DNA from 2 places in the Streptomyces sp. NPDC047085 genome. Region 2 is predicted to be linked to the other one. Evidence: riboswitches for the same ligand, from Rfam matches in the RefSeq annotation. Region 2 holds a riboswitch; the other holds the start of a gene.
What was found. Region 2 has a riboswitch for cobalamin ahead of ABZ865_RS36390 ((2Fe-2S) ferredoxin domain-containing protein). Riboswitches for the same ligand answer to the same signal wherever they lie in the genome.
Positions count from the first base shown of each region.

Region 1: it holds a riboswitch for cobalamin, as region 2 does, so the genes downstream of both, ABZ865_RS05400 (cobalamin biosynthesis protein) here and ABZ865_RS36390 ((2Fe-2S) ferredoxin domain-containing protein) in region 2, are expected to answer to the same signal.

Region 1 covers NZ_JBEYUW010000001.1:1,240,848-1,248,506, reverse strand. Annotated here, with positions in the region: gene ABZ865_RS05425 (alpha/beta fold hydrolase) at 1-633, opposite strand, end outside; gene ABZ865_RS05420 (class II aldolase/adducin family protein) at 1,122-1,790, opposite strand; gene ABZ865_RS05415 (lysozyme) at 1,967-2,725, shown strand; gene ABZ865_RS05410 (inorganic phosphate transporter) at 2,870-4,129, shown strand; gene ABZ865_RS05405 (hypothetical protein) at 4,164-4,391, shown strand; cobalamin riboswitch at 4,527-4,668, shown strand; gene ABZ865_RS05400 (cobalamin biosynthesis protein) at 4,768-5,730, shown strand; gene ABZ865_RS05395 (cobyric acid synthase) at 5,727-7,235, shown strand; gene cobN (cobaltochelatase subunit CobN) at 7,232-7,659, shown strand, end outside.
Region 2 covers NZ_JBEYUW010000015.1:169,222-176,880, forward strand. Annotated here, with positions in the region: gene ABZ865_RS36370 (PP2C family serine/threonine-protein phosphatase) at 1-100, opposite strand, end outside; gene ABZ865_RS36375 (histidine phosphatase family protein) at 277-867, shown strand; gene ABZ865_RS36380 (CbtA family protein) at 955-1,707, opposite strand; gene ABZ865_RS36385 (CbtB-domain containing protein) at 1,728-1,949, opposite strand; cobalamin riboswitch at 1,986-2,126, opposite strand; gene ABZ865_RS36390 ((2Fe-2S) ferredoxin domain-containing protein) at 2,255-2,620, opposite strand; cobalamin riboswitch at 2,754-2,878, opposite strand; gene ABZ865_RS36395 (DUF6204 family protein) at 2,966-3,325, shown strand; gene ABZ865_RS36400 (MarR family transcriptional regulator) at 3,362-3,820, shown strand; gene ABZ865_RS36405 (hypothetical protein) at 4,049-5,512, shown strand; gene ABZ865_RS36410 (MazG nucleotide pyrophosphohydrolase domain-containing protein) at 5,522-5,926, opposite strand; gene ABZ865_RS36415 (TAXI family TRAP transporter solute-binding subunit) at 6,056-7,054, shown strand; gene ABZ865_RS36420 (HAMP domain-containing sensor histidine kinase) at 7,132-7,659, opposite strand, start outside.

The sequences.
Region 1 (7,659 bases), on a different contig from region 2:
CCACTCGGTCTCGCCGAGGTGCCCGAGGCCGTCGGGCGGGCGCGGGGCGCCGGGGTCGCCGCGGTAGGCGAGGGCGAGGACGGGGAGGCGGCGCTCGTGCAGGAAGCGCATGACGTTCATGGCCTGCTCGCGGGTCGCGCCCAGGCCGTGGACCGCGATCACCCAGGTGTTCCGATGGCCCGGCACGAACCAGGCGGGCAGGGTGCCCAGTTCGCCGGGCACGTCGAGGTCGGTGTGGTCGAGGCCGAGGGCGGTGCCGGGGTTGCCGACGTACACGTTCGGGGTGAGCCACACCGCGTCGCCGGAGCCGAGGGTGCCGTGCGTGACGCGTTCGAGGCGGCGTACGACGGTGTCGGCGCTGTGCTCGGCCGACGCCAGCACGGCGCCGACGACCGCGTGGGAGCCGTTGCCGGCGAGGCCGTAGGTGCCGGGGCGCAGGGAGGCCAGGTCGCGGGTGAGGGTGATCCGGCCGGCCGCCGTCGCGTGCACGGTGAGCCGGGGCTCGGTGGGCAGGGGCCGGCCCGCGGGCGCCTTCAGCGCGGCATCACTGGCGAGCCGTCCGGCGGCCACGGAGGCCGCGCCGGCGGCCAGCACGGCGGTGAGTGCGGCGGCGGTCGCTTTGGCGGTGCGCACCCGTCCAGTGTCGTGGGGGTCGGCGAGGGCGGCCAGTGGAGCGAGGCACCTCCGGCGGTTCGGCGGTACGACACCTCCGACCGTTCGGCGGTACGACACCCAAGGCGGTGCGGGCCGGTTCGGCACCGCCGGACACGCACATCGTGGCTGACCGCCGCCGCGGCGGAGCACAAAGCTCTGCACCGGATGCCATCCGCACCGCACGGCGGGGAGGGGCACCTCGACACACGATCGAGGTCACCCCCGCCGGCCGTACCCCTTCGGGTCGTGGCTGACCGCCGCCCCGGCGGAGCACGACGCTCTGCGCCAGGAGGCCGTCCGTGTGGCACGGCGGGGATGGGTTCCCAGTCGCACGGTCGGGGTCACCCCCGCCCGCCGTACCCCCTTCAGGTCGTGGCTGACCGCCGCCCCGGCGGAGCACGACGCTCTCCACCGGGAGGCCGTCCGGGTCGCACGGCGGGGAGGGGTACCCCGTCGCAGGGTCGGGGTCACCCCTGTTGGCCGTAACCCTTCAGGCGGTCGGTGACCTCGGAGAGCTGGGGGTCGGTGAGGAGGGAGGGGGTGAGGCCGGGGATCGAGGAGGCCGTCAGCCAGAGCCGGCACATCCACTCCAGTTGGGCGGTGCGGTCGTAGGCCTGGTCGAGGGTGGTGCCGTAGGTGATGGTGCCGTGGTTCTGGAGGAGGCAGCCGGAGCGGTCGGTGAGGGCGCCCAGCATGTTCTCGGCCAGTTCGTCGGTGCCGTAGGTCGCGTAGGGGGCGACCCGGACGCGGCCGCCGAGGGCGCAGCTCATGTAGTGGATCGCGGGCAGCTCGGTCACAAGGGTGGAGACGGCCGTGGCGTGCACGGCATGGGTGTGGACGACGGCGCGGGCGTCCGTGGTGCGGTAGACGGCGAGGTGCATGGGCAGCTCGCTGGTCGGCACCAGCGTGCCGAGCACCTGTCGGCCGGTGAGGTCGACGCCTGTGATGTCGTCCGGGGTCAGCCGGTCGTAAGGCACGCCCGAGGGCGTGACCAGCACGGTGTCCCCGATCCGCGCCGAGACGTTGCCGGAGGTGCCGACGACCAGCCCGTCGGCAACCGTCCGCCGCGCCGTCGCGACCAGTTCCTCCCAGAGCCGTGCCTCTTCCCCGCCCGCCGTGCGCCGCTGTTCAGCCATGCGGCGATCCTGCCAGCCCGGCGCGTGGCGCACGGCGCGTCAGAGCGCAACAGATGCGCCGCCAAACGGGTGCATATAGCCGCGAAACATACGAAAAACGCCACCCGTTCCGTGATCACCGGCGTTGAATGATCCTCCTGCTCGCCGGACCCGTTTCGCCGCCACCGGAGGGACGCATGGCCAGTGATCACCCCTCTCTTTCCCGCCGCCGCGCGGGCGTCCTCGCGGCAGCCACCGCGGCACTCGCCCTCGCGGGCACCCAGACCGCGTCCGCCAGCGCGTCGGCGCCCGGGGCGGAACTGCCCCGCGGGCACGACGTGTCGTCCCATCAGAAGCACGTCGACTGGCCGGACGCCCGGTCGAGCGGCGCACGGTTCGTCTACGTCAAGGCGACCGAGTCCACGGCCTACCGCAACCCCTACTTCGCCCGGCAGTACGACGGCGCACGCCGGGCGGGGCTGATCCGGGGCGCGTACCACTTCGCCCGGCCGGACAAGTCCTCGGGCGCCCGGCAGGCCGCCTACTTCGTGCGGCACGGCGGCGACTGGCGGCCGGACGGACGCACGCTGCCGCCCGCGCTCGACATCGAGTACAACCCGTACGACCCGCACGACCCGTGCTACGGGCTGAGCCAGGAGGACATGGTCGACTGGATCCAGTCGTTCAGCGACGAGATCGAGGCGGAGACGGGCCGGCGCCCGGTGATCTACACCACCGCCCACTGGTGGAGCACCTGCACCGGCGACAGCCACGCGTTCGCCCGGAACCACCCCCTGTGGATCGCCAGCCACGGCGCGCCGGACCCGGGGTCGCTGCCGGGCGGCTGGTGGCACTGGACCTTCTGGCAGTACGGGACCAGGGGTGGCCTGCCGGGTGACCAGAATCTCTTCAACGGGCCCCAGAGCCGGCTGCGAGCCCTCGCGAGCGGCCGTTAGCCAAGGGGCGCCTGGGGCGCCGGGGCCCAAGCGGAACCAGGAGCCTCCATTCCCGACACCACCAGGTCTGTCTCAGTTCACCTTCCGTTCACCCAGGTTGCCTACGGTCCAACAGCCAATGACCTCGAACGATTGCCTGGGTAAATGGAAAACTTCTCGCTGATCCTCGCGATTGTGGTGGTAACCGCACTCGCGTTCGATTTCACGAACGGTTTTCACGACACCGCCAACGCGATGGCCACGACCATCTCGACCGGTGCGCTCAAGCCCAAGGTCGCGGTGGCCATGTCCGCCGCCCTCAACCTTGTAGGCGCTTTTCTCTCCGTGGAGGTCGCCAACACGATCTCCAAGGGTCTCGTCGATGAGAACGGCATCCGTCCCGAGGTCATCTTCGCCGCCCTCACCGGCGCGATCCTCTGGAACCTGATGACGTGGCTGGTAGGACTCCCCTCCAGCTCCTCGCACGCCCTGATGGGCGGCCTGGTCGGTGCCACCGTCGCCTCCGCGGGCTTCGGCGCCGTCCACGGTGACGTGCTGGTCACCAAGGTCCTGCTCCCGGCGGTCGCCGCCCCGATCGTGGCCGGTGTCGCGGCGATGCTCGCCACCCGCTTCTCCTACGGCATCGGCAAGAACGCCGACGGCGAGGCCACCCGCAAGGGCTACCGCGCCGGCCAGATCGCCTCCGCGGGCCTGGTCTCGCTCGCCCACGGCACCAACGACGCGCAGAAGACGATGGGCATCATCACCCTCGCGCTGATCGCGGGCGGTGCCATCGCCCCCGGTTCCAACCCTCCCACCTGGGTGATCCTCTCCGCGGGCCTGGCCATCGCGCTCGGCACCTACATCGGCGGCTGGCGCATCATCCGCACCATGGGCAAGGGCCTGACCGACCTGGAGCCGCAGCAGGGCTTCGCCGCGCAGACCAGCGCCGCCACGGCCATCCTGGCCTCCTCCCACCTCGGCTTCTCCCTCTCCACGACCCACGTCGTCTCCGGCTCGGTCATGGGTGCGGGCCTGGGCCGCAAGGGCGGTGTGGTCCGCTGGTCCACCGCGACCCGGATGTTCATCGCCTGGGGGCTGACCCTCCCGGCCGCCGCGCTGGTCGGCGCGGGCGCCGAGTCCGTCACCGACCTCGGTGACTGGGGCACCGCCGTCGTCGCCGTCTTCCTGGTCGCCGCCAGCGCCGCGATCTGGAAGTTCTCCCGCCGCGAGGTCGTCGACCACAGCAACGTCAACGACGTCGACGCCACTGAGCCGGCCGGCGTGGTGACCACCGCCATCGCCGCGGTGACCCCGCCCCCGGTGGGCACGGTCCCCGAGGACCTGACGGCCACGATCCCGGCTCCGGCCGCCGACGCCTCCGCCAACGCCGCCCCGGCCACCCCGCCGGCCGCCGCGGTCTGACCCCGAGCACACCCCGGTTACCGAAGGAAGCATCATGAAGATCGACTGGGCGGCTCTCGGCTCCGTCTTCGGCGTCAGCCTGGCGTTCACCGTCGGCCTGGTGGCCCTGTTCACCCTCGGCGTGAACGGCCTGTCCCGCAAGGAGAAGGCCGCGGCGCAGGGCGACTCCGCCGCCCTGGCCGTGACCGGCGCCTACGTCTGCTTCGCGGCCTGCGCTGCGGCAGTGGCGTACGGCATCTACCTGATCATGAACAAGGCCTGATCACGAGCAAGGTCTGACCGACCGTCCGAAAGGCTCCTCCCCGGTGTGCTCCGGGGAGGAGCCTTTCGTCTGTCCGCGGCCCCCTGGTGTGGGACTCAGCACACTCTCCCCGCGCAGGTCAACGGCAAGTTGACGGCCCTTCCGGGAGCGTGGTGGACTGCCCAGGCCATGTACGGCGGCAGGAGAGGAAGCCGGTGCGAATCCGGCGCGGTCCCGCCACTGTCACCGGGGAAGAAACCCCGGGAGCCAGGAACTCTCACCGCCGGTCTCGTCGAACCAGGGCGTGGACACCCTGAGTGAGGACATATCGCCATGCTCGGCTGCCGATCGAGAACCCGCACCAGGACTGCCCCCCTTCCCACGGCCGGCTGAGCCGATGGGTGCCGATCGCTCGTACGCGTACGGCGCCGCCGCCGGCCTCCTGGGCGACCTGCTCCTCGGCGATCCGCGCCGCGGGCATCCCGTCGCCGTGTTCGGTCGTGCGGCCGGTGCCGTGGAGGGCGCGTTGTGGCACGACCACCGCGGCTGGGGTGCGCTGCACACCGCCGTGTGCGCCGGAGGCGCCGTCGCTCTGGGTGCCGTGGCCGAGCGCGCCGTACGCCGCTCTCCCGCCGCCCGCGTCGCGCTGACCGCTGCCGCCACCTGGTCCGTCGTCGGCGGCACCTCGCTGGCCCGGGAGGCCCGGATCATCGGACGCGCCCTGGAGGCCGGGGATCTGACGGCCGCCCGGGCACGGCTGCCGCACCTGTGCGGCCGGGATCCAGGGGCCCTCGACGCCGACGGGATCGCCCGGGCGGTCGTCGAGTCGGTCGCCGAGAACACCTCCGACGCCGTCGTGGGCGCGCTGGTGTGGGGCGCGGTCGGCGGGGTGCCGGGGCTGGTCGGGTTCCGGGCCGTCAACACCCTCGACGCGATGGTGGGCCACAAGTCCCCCCGCCTGCGCCGCTTCGGCTGGGCCTCCGCCCGCCTGGACGACGTCGCCGGCTGGCCGGGCGCCCGGCTCACCGCCGTGCTCGCCACGCTCGCCGGACCCGACCCTCGCGGCGCCCTACGGGCGTGGCGGGCGGACGCGGCCAATCATCCGAGCCCCAACGCCGGGCCCGTCGAAGCCTCGTTCGCGGGCGCCCTCGGCGTGCGGCTGGGCGGGACGCTGTCCTACGGCGGGCGCGTCGAACACCGGCCCGTGCTCAACGGGGACGCCGGACGGGCCGTCCGGGTCACCGACATCGACCGGGCCGTACGGCTCTCCCGCCGCGTCGGCCTGCTCGCGCTCGGCACCACGGTCGCCGCGCGCCTCCTGGTCCAGAGCGCCAAGAGCCTGAAGGGACGTGGCAAGTGAACGGTGGTCTCCTCGTCGCCGGCACCACCTCCGACGCCGGCAAGAGCGTCGTGACGGCCGGGATCTGCCGCTGGCTGGTCCGCCAGGGCGTCAAGGTGGCGCCGTTCAAGGCGCAGAACATGTCCCTCAACTCGTTCGTGACGAGGGAGGGCGCGGAGATAGGGCGGGCGCAGGCCATGCAGGCCCAGGCCTGTCGCGTCGAGCCGACCGCGCTCATGAACCCCGTGCTGCTCAAGCCCGGCGGCGAGCAGAGCAGCCAGGTGGTGCTGCTGGGCAAGCCGGTGGGCGAGCTGAGCGCACGCGGGTATCACGGGGGGCGCCAGCAGAAGCTCCTCGGCACGGTGTTGGACTGCCTGGCCGAGTTGCGGGGCACGTATGACGCGGTGATCTGTGAGGGGGCCGGTTCGCCCGCCGAGATCAATCTGCGGCGCACCGACATCGTCAACATGGGGATCGCGCGGAACGCGCGCCTTCCCGTCCTCGTCGTCGGCGACATCGACCGCGGCGGCGTCTTCGCCTCCTTCTTCGGCACCGTCGCCCTGCTCTCGCCCGAGGACCAGGAACTGGTCGCCGGGTTCCTGGTCAACAAGTTCCGCGGGGACGCCAGCCTGCTGGAACCCGGCCTGGACATGCTGCACGGGCTCACCGGACGGCACACCTACGGCGTGCTCCCGTTCCGGCACGGCCTCGGCATCGACGAGGAGGACGGACTCCGGGTCTCGCTGCGCGGCACCGTCCGCGAGTCGACGGTGACTCCCCCGGTCGGCGAGGACGTCCTGCGCGTCGCCGTCTGCGCGATCCCGCTCATGTCCAACTTCACCGACGTGGACGCGCTGGCCGCCGAACCGGGCGTCGTGGTGCGGTTCGTGGACCGGCCCGAGGAGCTGGCGGACGCCGACCTCGTGGTGATCCCGGGGACTCGGGGGACGGTCAAGGCTCTCGCGTGGCTGCGGGAGCGGGGGCTGGCGGACGCCCTCGCCGCACGGGCCGCGGAAGGGCGCCCCATTCTCGGCGTCTGCGGTGGCTTCCAGATCCTCGGCGAGCACATCGAGGACGAGGTCGAGTCGCGCGCCGGCGCCGTCCCCGGGCTCGGCCTGCTGCCCGTGCGGGTGCGATTCGCCCGCGAGAAGACCCTCACCCGGCCGGCCGGGGAAGCCCTCGGAGAGCGGGTCGAGGGGTACGAGATCCACCACGGGGTCGCCTCCGTAGCGGGCGGCGAACCCTTCTTGGACGGCTGCCGGGTCGGCCACACCTGGGGCACGCACTGGCACGGTTCGCTGGAGTCGGACGGCTTCCGGCGGGCTTTCCTGCGCGAGGTGGCGGCCGCCGCGGGCCGCCGCTTCGTGCCCGCCCCGGACACCTCGTTCGCCGCGCTGCGCGAGGAGCAGCTCGACCGGCTCGGCGACCTGATCGAACAGCACGCGGACACGGACGCGCTCTGGCGGCTCATCGAGTCGGGCGCGCCGCAAGGACTGCCTTTCATTCCACCGGGAGCGCCCGCATGAGCACAGTGTTGTTGTTGTCGACCGCCGACACCGATCTCCTGGCGGCCCGGGCGTCCGGCGCCGGCTACCGCATCGGCAACCCGACCCGCGTCGACGTCACCGGCGAGCTGCCGGGCCTGATCGAGGGCGCCGACATCGCGGTCGTACGGCTGCTGGGCGGCAAGCGCGCCTGGGAGGACGGGCTGGCCGCGCTGAAGGCGTCCGGGATCCCGACCGTGCTGCTGGGCGGCGAGACCGTGCCGGACGCCGAGCTGATGGCCGAGTCGTCGGTGCCGGCGGGCGTCGTGGCGGAGGCGCTGACGTACCTCGTCGAGGGCGGCCCGGCGAACCTGCTGGAGCTGTCCCGGTTCCTGTCGGACACCGTGCTGCTGACCGGCGAGGGGTTCGAAGGGCCGCGCAGGATGCCCGAGTTCGGGGTGCACGG
Region 2 (7,659 bases):
CCGTGGCGCACAGGGTCCACGGCCCGATCACGAGGCTGTCCTCGTTCCGTTCGCGGAGGAGCCCGGGGTGACTGAGCGCGCTCACCGACACGTACCGCATGGAACGTCACCGCCTTCCCGCACGGGACGCACCGCCGGACACCTCAAGCCTAGGCCGTCCCGCGAGGCCGCTCCCCTTGGCAGGCCGCTCCCCGGTATCCGGGCCGGGCGTACCTTCGTACGGGATCAGTCACCCGCGCCCAGCCCCCTCTCGGCCGAACCACAAGGAGCAACCGCGTGACCAGCCGTGTCACCCTCATCTCACCCGCGATCACGCCGTCGCTGCGGCGGGCCCGCTTCGACGACGGTGACTCGATCGAGGACAGCGCGGCTGTGCGGGCCGGATCGGCGGCGGTGCCCCTGGCGGCCTCCGGCCGTGTCTACGTCTCGCCCAGCGTGCGGTGCCGGGAGACGGCCTCGGCACTCGGACTCGACGCCTCGGAGCAGCCGGAACTGTCGGGCCTGGACGTCGGCCGCTGGCGCGGGCGGGCGCTGGAGGAGGTCGGCGCCGACGAGCCCGACGCGGTGGCCCGCTGGCTGGCGGACCCGGGCGCCGCACCGCACGGCGGGGAGTCGGTGCGGGAGCTGTGCGCGCGGGTCGTGCGGTGGTGGGAGACGACAGGGGCGGCCGACGGCAGGACGGTCGCCGTGGTGGAGCCGGAGGTGGTGCGGGCCGTGGTGGGGCACGTACTGGGCGCGCCCGAGGCCGCGTTCTGGCGCGTCGACGTCCCCCCGCTCACGGCAACGGAGTTCACCGGCCGGGCCGGGCGCTGGAACCTACGGGTCGGGCACGTACTGTCCTCGCCCCAGGACGACACGGGCCGCTGACACGGGCCTTGACCGTTTTCCCGAGAACGCGAGAGGGCCCCGGAAGGTTCCCAAGGGCCCTCTCATGTCCTGCATGTCCTGCAGGGTTCAGTGCGCGGACGGCACCGCCCGCCCCGACGCGGAGGTCGCCGGCTTCGGATTCAGGAGCCGTTCGGCCAACTCGCCGAAGAGCAGCCCGAATCCGCCCCACAGAACGGCCTGGATGGCCAGAGCCGACAGTCGGAACCGCCACAGCAGGGTGGCCGGGAAGTCCTTCGGCACCTCGTTGACGACCGGCAGGAAGGCGTACGCCAGACCGATCACGAGGACGAATCCGGCCACCGCGACGACGGTGGCGTACCAGGTGCCCAGCCGGGGTGCGAGCCGTTTGCCCAGGATGGTGGCGGCGATCGCGAGGAGCACGCTGAGCAGCATCATCAGGAAGTACAGGCCGGTCCGCTTGCCGATGGTGTCGGGGTCGCCGACCGACGGCGGGTTGGCCGGGTACTTCAGGAACGGCACGACGTACACGGTGAGCAGTGCGCAGCCCGACAGCAGCAGTGCGGTCGCCCGCGGGGAGAAGCGGCCCACGCGGCCGAGCGCGACGCAGTAGGCGAGCGCGGCGACGCCGCCGAAGGCGACCCCGTAGACCAGGACGCCGGTGGCGAGACCGGCGGTGGACTGCAGGGAGCGGGAGACGACTTCCATCTCGTGCTCGTGGGAGTGGGCGTCCTCGAAGCCGATCGCGCTGTCGACGTTCGGCTCACCGAGGAAGTACGCGACGACGAGGGCGAGCACGCCGGCACCGAGGCCGGCGAGCATGCCCCGCACCAGCAGATTTCTTACTGTCGCGGAATTCATGAGCGTGCGGCGCCCTCGCCTCAGTGGCAGGGGAAGCCGAGCAGGTGACGGGCGTCGTGGACCCACTCGTGGACGTCCGTGCCGTTGAACACGGAGGTGGCGCCCTGCTCGGCGCCGACGAAGTAGAGCAGGACGAGCATCAGGACACCGAAGAAGACCGCCCAAGGAGCGATCGCCTTCAGCGGCAGCTTGGCGGGAACGACGGTGGTGGTGGCTGTCGGCTGAACGACGGTCTGCGCCATGGCAGGACCTCCTCTGGGAGTTCGCGTCCCAACTCGGTGGTGCACAGGACGACGGCCACGGGTCTGACTCACGAACCGCCCAGGGCGCTCGCATACAGTGGCGCGACCGTGCCGGACTCTCACCGGCTTCCGTCGTACCGTCGTCGATATCGGACAGACCGTACCGCGTGACGGGTGCATGGCCAAGACCGCACCACCTGACGTGATCTTGCTCTCGCGTCAGGTGACCGATCCTGTGGCCCACGGGTCAACGGTGGCGTTGGTCGGGCGGAATTGCGATCGGTGCTGTTCGGGCGGAGTTCCGATCAGGGATCAACTCGGCGCCGCCCTGTGGAAGCCGCCCGGCGGCGCGGGGGCGTGATGGTGTAGAGGTCGAGGATGTCCGGCAGAGGTGCGACGCCGGGGCCGCCGGCGCGCACCCAGTCGACGATGTCCTCTGCAGCGCCCGGGTCGTTGACGAGACCCAGCCAGACCGGCCTTGCCCCGGCGGCCCGGCCGGCGGCGGAGGGCTGTACGACGATGACGTTGGCCTGCTCGCACACGTCGAGGCAGGCCGAGATGCGCACGGGCACCTCGGCACGCAGACGTGCCGTCTGCGCCGCGTGGTCGACACCGGTCACCTTGGGGCTGCCACAGCAACAGTCCCTGCAGACGACGACCCGGCTCGGCACCGGGCCGGTCCCCTTCGGGACCGCCTCTGTGGCCGCCTCGCCGTCAAACGTCTCTTCCGTCGGTTTCCCGGGCACGCCGCTCACCCCTCTCCGGGGAGAACCGCCCCGGGGTCCGTCGAGGAGGCGACCGCGTGAGTCTCCTGGCTCTCGGGTCGTCGCTCGTCCCGGCCTTCCCACCCGTCAGGGGGCGGTGGCCCGGCGGGAGTTCGCTCACCGATCACAGTGGCGGGACCGCGCCGGATTCACACCGGCTTCCTCGGACCGCCGTCGCCCTGTCACCGATCATCATTCCATCCACCGGAAATCCGATGGAGCCGCAGTGCCCGCTCCGCCTAAGGTCGCGCAATGACCACTCGGACCTTCCGCATCACCATCCGCGGCGCCTTCGACAGCCTCAGCGACGCACAGCGGGCCGAACTGCTGGCCGATGCCGCCGAGCACGACGTGCTGCGCTCCGCCTACACGCCCGAGGGGCACCTCAGCTACGACATCGCCGCCCGGCCGGCCTTCGTCTTCCGTTTCTCGGACACCGGGGAGGAAGAGGAGGACATCCTGGAGGCGACCGAGCGGGCCGAGGAGGCGGCGAAGGCGTGGCTGACCGAGCGCGGCTACGGCTTCAAGAACTTCCGCTCCAGCGCCGAGGACCTCTCGCAGGCCCCCTTGGGGAAGCGGCAGCGACGCAACGCCCGCATGATCGGCTCATAAACTTGACTACTCAAGGAGTCTGCAAAGGAATGTGCGATGAGTGAGGCACTGGACGCGTCGTTGCGGCTGATGCGGGCGCAGGCCGCGCTCGTACGGCGCTTCGACGCGCGGCTGGGCGGGCTGCATGGGGTGAGCCTGGCCGACTTCACGCTGCTGCTGCGGCTGGGACAGGCACCCGGCGGCCGGATGCGCCGGGTCGATCTGGCCGAGGCGCTGGGGCTGACCGCCTCCGGAGTGACCCGCGGACTGGCGCCCCTGGAGCGGATCGGGCTGGTGACCCGCGAACGGGACGCCCGTGACGCGCGCGTGGCCTACGCCTCACTGACCGACACCGGCCGGCGACTCCTGGCGGAGATGCGGGCCACGGCCGAGGAGACCGCCGCCGAGTTCTTCGCCGCACCGCCCTGGAGCAAGGAGGACATCGGCCTGCTCTCCACCCTGCTGACCCGTCTCGGCGGCACCGGGCTGCCCGGCCACCGCGAGATGCCTCGCTGACCCCTGTCCCATCCGGAATCCGGCCATCTATGAGGTGACCTGAACTCGCCGTGTTTCAGGTCACCTTGGGATGTGACCGGATTGTGAGGGGCGCCTGCGCCAGGCATGGCATGCTCATGCCTCACCACAGAGTTACCAGGCGGTAGCCGGTTCCACCTCTCGGCGGCCGGCCCTGTGGTGTTTCTTCGGTACCCCCCACTCCACACAGGATCGACTTTGCGCACACGCATGAGGCGCAGGCGTGCCCTGCTGCCCGCCTTCGCCGTGACCACCCTCTTCCTCGCGGCCGGCTGCTCCTCGCCCGCACCGCACGCCGAGCGGCCCTCGGCCGAGCACGGCCAGGAGATCCGGGCCACCGACGGTCACGCCGCCGGCCAGGACCATTCGCTCACCGTCGCGGCGGCCCCCGACGCGACCGCGACCGCCACCGCGAGCCCGGCCGGCTCGGGCACGCGGGCCCACAAGACCAGACTGACCGTCAGCTCGTACGACAGTCGGAGCCATCGAGCCGTCATCTCCAACGGTGGTGCGATGAAACCGACTTCGCCCTCCTCCCCCTCCCCCTCCCCCTCCTCGCCCCCCGCCTCCCCCACCTCCCCCACCTCCGCCCCCTCCTCCACCTCACCCGCCGCCCCCGGCAGGGCCGCCGTGGGCGATGTCATCGCCAGCGCACCGGCGCCCGGCGCGCCGCACGGGCTGCTGGCCCGGGTCACCAAGGTGATCGGCGAGACGGACCGGGGCACAGAGGTGCAGACCGAACCGGCCGCGCTCAACTCCGTGTTGGGCGACGACACGGCCAAGGGCACCGTGCCGGTGGACCCGTCCGCCTTCACCGTCGACAAGCTGCTCCCCGACGTGAAGGTCTCCTGGTCGAAGGCGGGTGACGTCCACGTCGGTCCCAAGGGCGCCACCGTGCCGCTCGGCAGCCTCCGGATCGACGTCGGCGCCACGGTGCCGACGGCCGAGGGCGCCCCTGTCTCGGCGAGCGCCTCGGTGTCCGGATTCGTGCAGGTGGCCCCGCAGGTCGACTTCACCTACGGCGGCACGGGCACCGGTGCCGCGCCGGGCTCGGCGTACCTGGGCGTGTCCGGCGACTGGTCCTCCGGCTGGGCGGTGAAGGGCCGGGCCGCGGCCACCACCTCCACTCCGCTGCGGATCCCGTTCGCCAAGCTGCACGCCGACCCGGTGCTCCAGGTCGGCCCGGTTCCGGTGGTCGTCAACCTCGACCTGACCTGCTACGTCCAGATCAGCGGCGACGGGCACGTCACCGTCGACGTGGAGCAGAGCGTCAAGGGCGGTTTCAAGGCCGGCGGCACCTTCGGCCCGGCCAAGGGGTGGACGCCGGTCAGCTCCGCCGACATGACGAGTACGCCGGTCCGGGCCTCCCTGACCACCGCCGGGAGCGTGAAGACGGCCCTCGGCGCCGAGGCCTCGGTCGGTCTCTACGGCACCGTCGGCGTCACCGCCGACCTCGCGCCGTACCTGCGCGGCGAGGCCTCCGGGACGGTCACCACATCCTCTGACGGCACCCCGAAGGCGAAGGGCGCCTGGGAGCTGTACGGCGGTGTCGATCTGTCGGGCACGCTGCGCCTCCAGCTGTCGATCTTCGGTACTCCGGTGCTGCAGCGGAGCATCCCGCTGGGCTCCCTGCACCGCGAGTGGAAGCTGGCGGGCGGCTCCCTGGAGTCGTAGGCGTAGCCGTCAGGCGCCGTCGGGTATCCACCCCTGGCGGCGCAGGACGGCCGACACGTCCGGCGCGCGGTAGTGCTCGCCCTTGAGGACCTTGCCGTCCGGGCGGCGGGCGACCTGGCCGTCGGGGCCGAGCTTGCTCATGTTGGCGCGGTGGATCTCGGCGATCACCTCGTCGAGATCGATGCCGTGGACGAGGGCCGTGCCATAGGCCACGTAGACCACGTCCGCCAGTTCGTGCGCGAGCCGGTCCAGTGGGCCTTCGACCGCCACCTCGGCGACCTCCGCGGCCTCCTCGGCGAGCAGCTCCCCGCGGTGTGCGGCCAGCTCGGGGGGCACCTCGGCCGGCCTGGTGCGGGCGTCGAGGCCGAAGGCGAGGTGGAACTCACGGACGAGATGGGCGGGCGAAGTGCTCATACGGCGACTCTAGCCGCCACCGCTGACAGCGCCTCAGAGTCATCCACAGGCCGGCCGCCGCCCGTGTCCGGCCTGCGGAGTGATCTCGGCCCTGGTCAGCCCCGTGCCCGGCCTGGCAGGATCGCCCGCATGCCCAAGGTGTTCCCCTCTCTCAGCAGGCGCCACGCGCTGCGCGGCGCGGCCGTCGGTGTCGTCGCCCTCGGCCTCCTGCTGTGGTGGTTGCTGCCCTTGGGCGAGAAGCCGCCGACCGGGACCATCGTCTTCAGCACGGGCACACCCCGAGGGGTCTACCAGGAGTACGGCGAGCGGCTGCGCACCGAGCTGGGCAAGGACATGCCCGGCCTGACGGTGAAGCTGCTCAACAGTGCCGGTTCGCAGGAGAACGTCCAGCGGTTGGCGGACGGGGAGACCGACTTCACCATCGCCGCGGCGGACGCGGTGGAGACGTACGAGCTGCGGCACCCGGACAGCGCGGGCCGACTGCGCGGTGTGGCCCGGCTCTACGACGACTATGTGCAGCTCATCGTGCCGAGCGGCTCCAGCGTCTCCAGCGTGGCGGATCTGCGGCACAAGCGGGTGGCCACCGGGTTGCCGAACTCCGGGGTGCGGCTGATCGCGAACCGGGTGCTGAGGGCGGCGGGCATCGACCCTCAGAAGGACATCACCCCGGTGTCCGAGGGCATCGACACGGGGCCGGGCCGGCTGCGGCAGGGCCGGATCGACGCCTTCTTCTGGTCGGGGGGGCTGCCCACGAAGGGCCTGGTCGGCCTGGCCGGGAAGTCCGGCTTCAAGTTCGTACCGATAGACGAGGACCTCGTCGCCCGGCTGCACGCCGCCGGGGAGGCGGCGCGCTACTACCGGGCCACCACCATCCCCGAGTCGGCGTACCCGTCCGTGCAGCACGGCTCCGCGATCCCGACCATCGCGGTCTCCAACCTGCTGATGACCCGTAAGGACATGGATCCGCGGCTCACCGAGTGGGTGACCCGCACGGTGATCAAGAGCCGCGACGACATCGGTGCGCACGTCCACTCCGCGCAGTTGGTCGACCTGCGCACGGCGATCTACACCGACCCGCTGACGCTGCACGAGGGCGCCCGGCGCTACTACCGCTCGGTGAAGCCCTAGGACTGCACTGCTCGGGAAGCGCAAGGGCTGGCTGCACCGGTCGGTGAAGCGCAAGGGCTGTACCGGTCGGTGGAGCGCTACGGCTGCGTGTCCCTCGGGACGGTCACGGTCACCCGTAGCCCCTGAGGGTCGTGGTGGGCGTAGTCGATCGAGCCGCCGCCGGCCGCGAGCAGGGCGCGGGTGATGGACAGGCCGAGCCCCGAGCCCTTGACGTTCTGGTGGCGGCCGCTGCGCCAGAAACGGTCGCCCACGCGCGCGAGTTCCTCGTCGGTCAGGCCGGGGCCGGTGTCGGTGACCACGACCGTCGAGCTGTCGCCGTTGGAGGAGACGGTGACCTCCACCGTGCCGTCCTCGGGGGTGAACTTCACGGCGTTGTCGATCACCGCGTCCAGGGCGCTGGACAGGGTGATCGGGTCGGCCCAGGCGGTGGTGGGCGGGCAGTCGCCGGTCAGCCGGACGCCCTTGGCGTGGGCGGCCGGTGCCCAGGCGGCCACCCGCTCCCCGGCCAGCGCGCCGATGTCGGTCAGCCCGAGGTCGGCCTCGGCGTGCTCGGCCAGCGCCAGGTCGAGCAGGTCGTCCAGGACCTGGGCGAGGCGCTTGCCCTC